DNA from 3 places in the Cyclobacterium sp. 10D3-21 genome. Region 1 is predicted to be linked to each of the others. Evidence: riboswitches for the same ligand, from Rfam matches in the RefSeq annotation. Region 1 holds a riboswitch; each other region holds the start of a gene.

Region 1 (3,281 bases):
TGTTGGTTTGAGTTGAAGTTTAATACTTCTAAAAAAGCAGGTTTACATAAATTCTACCTGGAATTTTGTAAACCTGCTTTTTAGCTTTTGGATTTCTCCAATGCGCTTTCTATATCAAGAATAATGTCGTCTACATGTTCCAGTCCTACAGATAGCCTGACCAATCCATTTAAAATACCCACTTTTTCTCTTTCCTCTTGGGTAAGTTTGCTGTGTGTGGTAGAAGCAGGATGGGTGACAATGCTACGGGTATCTCCAAGGTTTGCAGTGACAGAGATCATCTGTAATTGATCAATAAACTTTTTAGCTCTGGCTAATCCCCCTTTTAAGGTTAAGGTGATAATTCCTCCGCCATGTTTCATTTGTTTTTTAGCGAGGTCGAATTGTGGATGGGAGGCTAAAAATGGATATTTCACCACTTCCACTTCTTTGTTTCCTTCAAAATACTGGGCGATTTTAAGCGCACTTTCACAATGTCTGTCCATTCTAACGGCCAAAGTCTCCATGCTCTTGGACAATATCCAGGCATTAAAAGGGGACAATGATGGTCCGGTATGTCGCATAAAAAACTGAACTTCGTCTATCAGCTCCTTTTTCCCTAAGATGAGCCCTCCTAAAACCCGTCCTTGTCCGTCAATGAATTTAGTAGCACTGTGGGTGACAATATGCGCTCCCCATTTTGCTGGCTGCTGAAGGTAAGGAGTAGCAAAGCAATTGTCCACAACCAGAACGAGGTTATGTGCATTTGCAAATTTTGCAATATATTCCAAATCAATAATTTCCAAACCCGGGTTGGATGGGGTTTCGATAAACAACATCTTAGTATTAGGTTGTACCAGTTGCTCCCACTGATCAATATCTGATATGTCACCGTAGGTATGCGAAATTCCCCACTTAGGAAATATGCGCGTTAAAAGTTGGTGCGTAGATCCGAACAATGACCTGGAGGCAAGAATATGGTCTCCCTGCCTTAACAATGATGCCATACTACCAAACATTGCAGCCATTCCAGAAGCAGTTGTAACACCACTTTCAGTGCCTTCTGCAGCACATACCTTTTCTATTAAATCACTGGTATTCGGATTGGCATACCTGGAATATATATTTCCTTCAATTTCATCTGCAAACATTTGCCTGGCTTGTTCTGCAGAATCAAATACGAAACTGGAACTAAGGTAAATAGGAGCGGAATGTTCTCTCTGATTTGAGGAAGAGGCAGCTATTCTTACTGCTTGTGTTTCAAAATTTTTATAATCCATAAAAGAAATTTTTCTTACCGTAGATACATGAATATAACCCATTCGGCGAAATAGCTGAATAGTGAAAATAAACGAGGTAGATAAAGAAGGAGAATGTAAGTGCTGTCATATTTTCTAATTTATCGTTCCCTATTTAATGGGCAGGTATTGGCACCTTTCCTTGGTTCGGAAGGTTGCCAGAGGTTCACAGAGCCTGATCTCTCGCCTCTTCTATATAAATCAGTTTCCTGAAATTCAATGCAAATAAAGGAATGACACGGCTATTTTCCAAATCTCACTTGTTTTTTATATTGGCTTACGAGACCTTTTGAAAGAATTGTATACTATTAACTGGAACAAATAGGCCGCCATTCTGTTTTATGTTTTTTTTACTTAAGCCTTTAAGGAATGAGAATGCTATAACGCCAGAAATAAATTTAGCCCGAATTAGGCAGTTGTTTACCTATTTCGGGCTAAATATAGCGGAGTAAACCATCTTGAGGTTAAATAAGAAAGTATTTCTTATTGACAATCAATTTATAGCATGCGATGTTTACGTTTGACTAATTTGACTTAATATTGGCAAGTGGTTTACAGAAACTTCTTGATCGTTTTGGCCCAAATGGCATAGCCTTTTGCATTCATATGGAGGTTGTCTTCAAGGAAGATGTCCTTCATAGGTTCTTTGTCCTTGTTAAGCATAGGCTTCCATAAATCTGCATATTTCAAGTATTTTTTACCCTTGGTTGATTTTTTTAGATTTTTGTTTAATTCAAGGTACTTATCAACTAATTCCCATCTGGAAACACTTGGTTTTGGGCTAATTAGTATAATTTCTGTGTCTGGTAGTGCCTGGTGAATTTTGCTAACGATAAGATCATAATTGGCCAAAATCTCTTCTGTAGATTTTCCTCCTGAGATATCATTGTCACCTTCATAAATAAACACCTTCGAAGGCTTATAATCTAATACCAATTCGTTTAAATAAAAAAGTAAATCAGCAGACTGAGAACCACCAAACCCAGCATTTATAACCTTGTGTTCTGGGAAATCTTCCTGAAGGCTTTTCCACATTCGAATAGTAGAACTACCAGTGAAAACTATCGTATTTAAATTGTTCTGGCTTGGATAATCTTTATTAATCTGTGCTACCTGGTTCTTAAATCTTGCAGGATCTTGTGCAAAAACCGACAAACCTATAAAAAGTAAAAGAGCTGTTAAAAGGAAATTATTTTTTTTCATAATCTTATATGGGTTTTGGGTTCCAAAATACTTTAATTATGTGAATTTTAAAATATTTTGATTGTATCATTATCGGACAATTGAACCGGACATTTTTCTGTTTTGTGCTTTTAAAAGGTTTTTTATTGTCATGAGTTGAAAAGACAATTGATAAAACACCAATATTTATCTAAAAATAATTTTTTAAAGTATTGATTGTCAAATAAATATAATAATTTTTTAAAAAGCCGTTTTAAATTTAAATGAAAGAAAATATTTGGCAGTGTCCTTGAAATGTATTTCGTTTAAAATCTAAAGAAGTACCAGCCTTTTATGAATAAATTAGAACGCTTTCTCGTATTTTGTTCTGGAGCATACCTTCCTTTGGTAAAGCGGTGCCCAGGTTCCATTCATCAGTTTATAGGAATAGGGGGGACTGTTCTATTTACGGCTGTGTTTGCTGGATTATCCGTAGGCTATGCCCTGTTTACCATTTTTGAATCCATTTTTGCCGTTTTTGCTGTTGGTATTGTATGGATGTTGATGATTTTTAACCTGGATAGGTATATCGTTTCAACACTTAAAAAGAGAGAAAAATTTCTTTCGGAGCTTAAACAGGCAATTCCCAGACTAATATTGGCAATATTGATTGCCTTAGTCATTGCAAAACCTTTAGAATTGAAAATATTTGAAAAAGAAATCAATCGGGAGCTGGACAGACAACGATTGTCAACTATAAGTGAAAGTAAAGATGAAATAAAAGCGGGTTACCCGGAGCTACTCAAGTTGGAAGAGGAAATAGAAGCTTTAAATGCTGAAATT
Region 2 (3,281 bases), 150 kb from region 1:
CGAAAACCCTTCCATCATGTTATTGTACATGTTGTAATTGGATTCCGCCTCTTTCTTGGTCTTCTCAAAGTTTTCATTGATTTTTTCCCAATAGGCGAACTCCTCTTTGTTTTTACGTTTTACATCTTCTTGGTCAATGTCCCCATATTTGGCTTTTAATCGGATATATTCTCTGGTCAATTCGTGTGAATCATTATCCACCTGAGAACCATCCTTGCCTCCAATAAAATTCCAGCCATGGACATCGTCTATATACCCATTTTTGTCATCATCTATTCCATTTCCAGCTATTTCGTCCTCATTGGTCCATATTTTCCCCTGAAGATCCTCGTGGGTAATATCTATCCCAGAATCAATCACAGCGACCACAATCATGGCTTTTGGAGATTTCCCTTGAAGTAATTTCTGGTAGGCTTTTTCTGCACCAGTCCCCATTATCCCATCATCTATGGGATCAAGTAAAAACCAATTGTCAGGCGTTTCTAGACTATCTTTAAGATATATAGTCTCTGAAAATGCGGATACAGAACCATAACCACTGAGAACAACACCCAGTAAAAAAGCATAAAAATAAGTTTTGAAATTTCTTTGCATAAAATTTGAAGTATAAATATGATTTAGTAGATTTTTTATTGCTGTTACTCGTGTTTTCTTAAATAGAAAGGTACCAAAGATTCAGTTTGAAACAAATCTCAAAAACTTTTACGGTAAGATTATCCTTTTTGTGGTTTAATTTTAAGACAGCGAAATCAAAGGGCCTGAAAACAAAAACAGAAAAAGCCTTGTTCTTATTTCTAAATGTTAAGTCAAATGGTGGAACAATGCTAGAATTTGTGGCTAAAATTTCAAAAATAAATAATAACAGATTAGGTGTCGGAATCTGATATTAACTCTTTAAATTTTAGAAAGTTAAAGAGATTTTTGATCTAAAGAATAGGTCAAGACTAACAATGTTTTTCTATTCCCTCTTAATTTTATTTGTTTCCTTGACAGTTTGTAACCTACTGATTACCTGAAAGATTGACTTTATATCATAAAAAATTACTGCCATCTATTGGAAAATTTAACAATGTAGGTTTATTTTGCATAATCCTTTTACTTTTTTAAAAGTGTCAGGATTTATATAGAAGAGGCAAGAGACAGGCTCGGTGACCCTCTGGCAACCTGGAAAATCCAAGGTGCCAATTCCTGCCAGATGAAAAAGTTTACATCTGGGAATATAAATTCAAAACTATATGGTTTTATTTTACAGCATAAAAAAGGATAAAGTTTCCAGAAATTTCTTCAATCATTTATTTTCTTTTCTAAAAGAATGGAAAAATTCTGCCTTAGATGCATTTAGTGCCAGGTAGTTTTGCACATTGTATACTTAATCAAGTTTATTAGAATTGATAACAAACCTAAAAAAACAAAGAACATGTCAAAAAATTATCGTTTCGAAACATTGCAGGTTCATGCCGGACAAGAAGTAGATCCTACAACCAATTCCAGAGCAGTACCTATTTATCAAACCAGTTCTTATGTATTTAATTCAGCTGAACATGGCGCCAATTTATTTGCCCTAAAGGAATTTGGGAATATCTATACAAGGATAATGAACCCTACCTCAGATGTCTTTGAGAAAAGGGTAGCAGCATTAGAAGGTGGCGTAGCAGCAGTGGCAACAGCCTCAGGCCAAGCAGCTCAATTCTTAGCGCTGAATAACTTCCTTAGCGTTGGTGATAATTTCGTTACTTCTCCTTTCCTTTATGGAGGCACTTACAATCAGTTTAAGGTTTCTTTCAAGAGAATAGGAATAGAAGCAAGATTTGCAAAATCTGACAAAGCTGCGGATTTGGCAGAAAAAATTGATGAAAAAACCAAAGCCATATACGTTGAGACCATTGGCAATCCGGAATTTAATGTTCCAGATTTTGAAGCCATAGCTGCGCTAGCCAAAAAGCATGATATCCCTTTAGTGGTTGACAATACTTTTGGCGCAGGAGGATATCTTTGCCAACCTATCAAACATGGCGCTAACATTGTCACCTCTTCTGCAACCAAATGGATCGGTGGCCATGGGACTTCTATAGGTGGCATTATTGTAGATGGCGGTAATTACAACTGGGGCAATGGTAAATTCCCTGAATTTTCTGAGCCATCAGAAGGCTATCATGGTATGAATTTCTGGGACACCTTTGGTTATAACAACCCTCTAGGGCTGCCTAACATTGCTTTCGCTATCAGAGCAAGAGTAGAAGGACTAAGAGATTTTGGACCGGCAATCAGCCCTTTTAATTCATTCTTACTATTGCAAGGTTTAGAAACGTTGTCCTTACGTGTACAACGTACTGTTGACAATGCTTTGGAACTGGCGAAATGGTTGGAACAACAACCTAAAGTAAAGTCTGTTAACTATCCTGGATTGACAAATAGCCCTTATTATGTAACCGCAAAAAAATATCTTCCCAATGGATTTGGCGGGGTGTTAAGTTTTGAAATTGAAGGAGAAAAAGAGACTGCTTCAAACTTTATTAACAATCTGGAATTAATTTCTCATTTGGCCAATGTTGGAGATGCAAAAACTTTGATCATTCAACCTTCAGCCACCACCCATCAGCAGCTTTCTGACGAAGCCCAGTTAGCAGCAGGTGTAACACCAACCATGTTAAGGATTTCTTTGGGTATAGAACACATTGAGGATGTGAAAGCCGACCTTATTGCTGCTTTTGACAAAGTATAAAACCAATTAAAATGAACCTTCAATCGCCGCATTTGACTATTGAAATGACTCAAGAAATCTTCTATTGCCAGGAAGCATTACTTTTGGAATCCGGAGAATCTTTTCCGGAATTCCAATTGAATTTCACTACCCAAGGCCAGTTAAATACCAATAAAGACAATGTGATTTGGGTATTGCATGCTTTAACAGGAGATGCCAATCCACAGGAATGGTGGTCTGGATTAATTGGGGAGGACAAATTTTTTGACCCCTCCAAATATTTCATTGTTTGTGCCAATTTCCTTGGTTCCTGCTATGGCTCAACCCAACCGTTGAGCAATGACCCAAAGCAGGGAAAGCCATATTATTATGACTTCCCTAATTTAACTACAAGGGACATTGCGGCAGCGTTGGATAAATTGAGAATTCACCTGGGATTAGATAAAATCAATACGGTTATTGGAGGTTCTTTAGGTGGGCAGGTAGCATTGGAGTGGGCAGTTACGCTGGGAAAAAACCTGGAAAATGCCATTATTGTTGCCTCCAATGCAAAAGCCTCCCCCTGGATCATTGGTTTTAA
Region 3 (3,281 bases), 2.6 Mb from region 1:
AAAGCCATGACAACCACAGCCGCTCCAAACTTTTTGATCGTTTTAGCCTGGTATAAAAATTCCTCCTCACCATTCTTCAAACTAATTGAATTGACGATTCCTTTGCCTTGGATACATTTTAGTCCTGCTAAAATAATTTTCCATTTGGAGCTATCGACCATCACTGGAATCCGGCTAATTTCCGGTTCAGAGGCTACTAGGTTTAGAAATTTCACCATGGCAGCTTCCCCGTCCAGCATGGCTTCATCCATACAGACGTCAAGAATCTGAGCTCCTCCCCTAACCTGATCCAAGGCCACCTCAAGGGCTTCATCATAATTGTCGTTAAGTACAAGCCTTGCAAATTTCTTAGACCCAGTCACATTGGTACGCTCCCCTATATTTACAAAATTTAGGGTCTCATTAAAAACCAAAGGTTCTAATCCTGATAACTGTAAATTGGGCACTTTTGTAGAATTGCTCATGAAATTAATCTTCTTCGGTTAATACCTGCTTAATTCTAGGTGGAAAATTACTGGCTGATTTTGCCAAGGCTGCTATATGCTCAGGTGTAGTCCCACAACATCCCCCGACAATGTTCACCCAACCTTGTTTCAAAAACAGGCTTACTTCCTCACTCATTTCTTCTGGTCCCTGATCGTATTCACCAAACTCATTGGGAAGACCTGCATTGGGGTATACGCTCACATTAAATGGTGATTTATCCGAAAGCACCTTTAGGTAAGGTCTCAATTCTGCCGCTCCTAATGCACAATTTAATCCAATACTAAGTAAAGGAACATGTGAAATCGAGATCAGGAATGCCTCAGTTGTCTGGCCGGAAAGTGTCCTACCAGAAGCATCAGTAATGGTGCCTGAGACCATAATAGGAATACCACCTTCCGATGGTTCTAATGGGATATCTCGCTTTTCATACACTTCCTGAATAGCAAAAATAGCTGCTTTTGCGTTTAAAGTATCAAACACCGTTTCGACCAAAAGCAGGTCTACTCCACCATCCAACAAACCTTCTATCTGCTCAGAATAGGCAGCCACCAGTTGATCAAAACTAACCGCTCTAAATCCAGGGTCATTGACATCCGGTGAAAGTGAAGCAGTTCTATTTGTAGGTCCAATTGCTCCAGCTACAAACCTGGGTTTATCCGGTTCTCGGGAAGAGAAATCATCCGCTACCTCACGCGCAATTTTTGCGGACTCAAAATTAAGTTGATAAGCTATCTCAGACAGCCCATAATCTTCCTGGGCTATAGAGGTACTGCTAAAAGTATTGGTTTCGATAATATCGGCACCCGCTTCAAAATAGGCTTTATGTATGTCTTTGATTATACCCGGTCGGGTCAAAGAAAGTAAATCGTTGTTTCCTTTTAACGATTTCTTGACAGCTGCAAGGTCCTGATTTCTAAAATCTTCTTCCTTTAAGCCATATCTTTGTATCATGGTACCCATAGCACCATCCAATATCAAAATTCGTTTTTGTAATTGTTGGAGTAATAAGTTAGTTCTTCTTGCCATGTGAATCGTATATTTATTAAAAAACTTATACGAGCATGAACCGATGTAAAACTAGAGGGTATTTTCTAACTTTTGCGGCTCATCTTTATCCGGCATTTCCGGAATGGGAATTAGCACCTTGTCAACTCAGGTTGCTAAGACATCATAGGGCCCTACCCTCCGTCTTTCTCGATAAGCAATTCAAAAGTAACATGAATTCAGGAAAAAAATTCTCTTTTTGCGAAAAACTTTGAAATCGCTCTGGTAAATCTCATTTATAAAATACTGTTGACCAAAAGGCACAAGTCATTCGCAATCATAAGTAAAGTCATTTTCAAAATAAAAATTGCTAGTTAGTAGGCGGTCACCAATAATCATTGGAAGCCTTAAAGTCATCTATCAATTTACCCTATCAAGGGTTCTGGTACACAATGACAGTTTACTTAGAAAGGTTTTGAAAAAACAATAATCGATTAGGGTCTTAAACCAATACCAAATTGTAAGTAAGGTCCAGCCATATAACTTGACATATTTAATTCCCCTAACTTATAAGTGCTTAAGGGTAGCTCATAGCCAGCGTGTGCGGAGGTGACAAACCTAAACATCTTATTGAATACTGGTATGGCATAGGCAACCATCACTTCTGATTTTCCCATGATCCCTTTACTTTTTAAATAACCATCATAATCAGGTTCTTCAAATAAAGCAGGGAATTCTGGTTTTTTATCGTTTGATAAGGTATACCGAATACTTCCATATCCCAGGCCACCAAGCACACCTAATTCCAGGTTTCTCATTTTGTAAAGCTGGTATCCATAGTTTCCATATAACCTCACACTGTTCAAGGTATGTTCATGGTCTTCATCAGCTCTACCTGAATTGGCTATATTAAAGACATCAAAAGAATAGATCCATCTTCGGTTTTCCCCTATTATTTTCATCCCTATATTGTTCGGGGTGTCTTTAAAAGGTGCCAAATCATTGTTAATTAAATAGTCATTTAGCTTATCGGGGTTGGTGAAGTTCACACCGTAAAAAAAGTGTACACCAATACCAGCATCAGGAAAGAAAAGATTTTCATCTGGCATAGCAATACCTGCTCCTAACCTGAAAAACGCCCCACTTTGCAAGTTGTCAAACGTAACCTCATTCATTTTCCAAGCTCCCTCAAATGGGCTGAAGGAATACCCAAATTTCCCAAGGAGACCAACCGTTTCTTCAAGTCCTGGAACGTTAAAATCGTAGCCAAATTGGAAGCCTATTTCGGTCAAAAATCCGCCAAAATTTTGCGTTCCTTTGTGAATATTGCGTTCCCTTAAAATAAAACCCTGTTCTGGTTGCTGTAGAAAAACTCCAAGGTCATCCACCTTGCTCTGGTCTTTAAGCATTTCAAAATCCAGGTATCCAGCCCCTAGGGACATGTAATGAATGAGATGAAATTTACCTTCCTCAGTAAGTGAATACCCTACATTCATATAAAAGCGTGTGCTCCGATTATCTATGATATAATCTTTATAATAGGAGTTAGCCCCTTTGTTTTGATAAAGCTCAAAACCAAGAATGAAATCGGACAAACGGTATTGATAACCAATTCCAAGGGTAGAGTACCCTCCTCTAAGGTTTGAAATACCCTTATCGGAAAGCATTTCATTGAATTCTCTTAAATTTGCACCTGACGAACCGGCCAAAACGTAAATCGTTGATCGCTCGGAAACATTGCCCTGTGCATGCAGATTATAGGCCAATCCCAGCCAAAGCGGTATATATAAAATCCATCTCATAGGGCTATT

What was found. A riboswitch is a leader RNA that binds a small molecule or an ion and turns the genes downstream of it on or off. The one in region 1 is predicted to bind S-adenosylmethionine.
Region 2: it holds a riboswitch for S-adenosylmethionine, as region 1 does, so the genes downstream of both, AC0L7T_RS11990 (O-acetylhomoserine aminocarboxypropyltransferase/cysteine synthase family protein) here and AC0L7T_RS11400 (O-succinylhomoserine sulfhydrylase) in region 1, are expected to answer to the same signal.
Region 3: it holds a riboswitch for S-adenosylmethionine, as region 1 does, so the genes downstream of both, AC0L7T_RS20885 (homocysteine S-methyltransferase family protein) here and AC0L7T_RS11400 (O-succinylhomoserine sulfhydrylase) in region 1, are expected to answer to the same signal.

Annotation. Positions count from the first base shown of each region.
Region 1 is NZ_CM147924.1:2,819,361-2,822,641, forward strand. Features, by position in the region: gene AC0L7T_RS11400 (O-succinylhomoserine sulfhydrylase) at 81-1,259, opposite strand; SAM riboswitch class I at 1,376-1,480, opposite strand; gene AC0L7T_RS11405 (SGNH/GDSL hydrolase family protein) at 1,830-2,480, opposite strand; gene AC0L7T_RS11410 (DUF4407 domain-containing protein) at 2,793-3,281, shown strand, end outside.
Region 2 is NZ_CM147924.1:2,965,997-2,969,277, reverse strand. Features, by position in the region: gene AC0L7T_RS11995 (S8 family peptidase) at 1-594, opposite strand, end outside; SAM riboswitch class I at 1,117-1,226, shown strand; gene AC0L7T_RS11990 (O-acetylhomoserine aminocarboxypropyltransferase/cysteine synthase family protein) at 1,418-2,722, shown strand; gene AC0L7T_RS11985 (homoserine O-acetyltransferase family protein) at 2,734-3,281, shown strand, end outside.
Region 3 is NZ_CM147924.1:5,418,520-5,421,800, forward strand. Features, by position in the region: gene metH (methionine synthase) at 1-464, opposite strand, end outside; gene AC0L7T_RS20885 (homocysteine S-methyltransferase family protein) at 469-1,512, opposite strand; SAM riboswitch class I at 1,589-1,690, opposite strand; gene AC0L7T_RS20890 (hypothetical protein) at 1,965-3,272, opposite strand.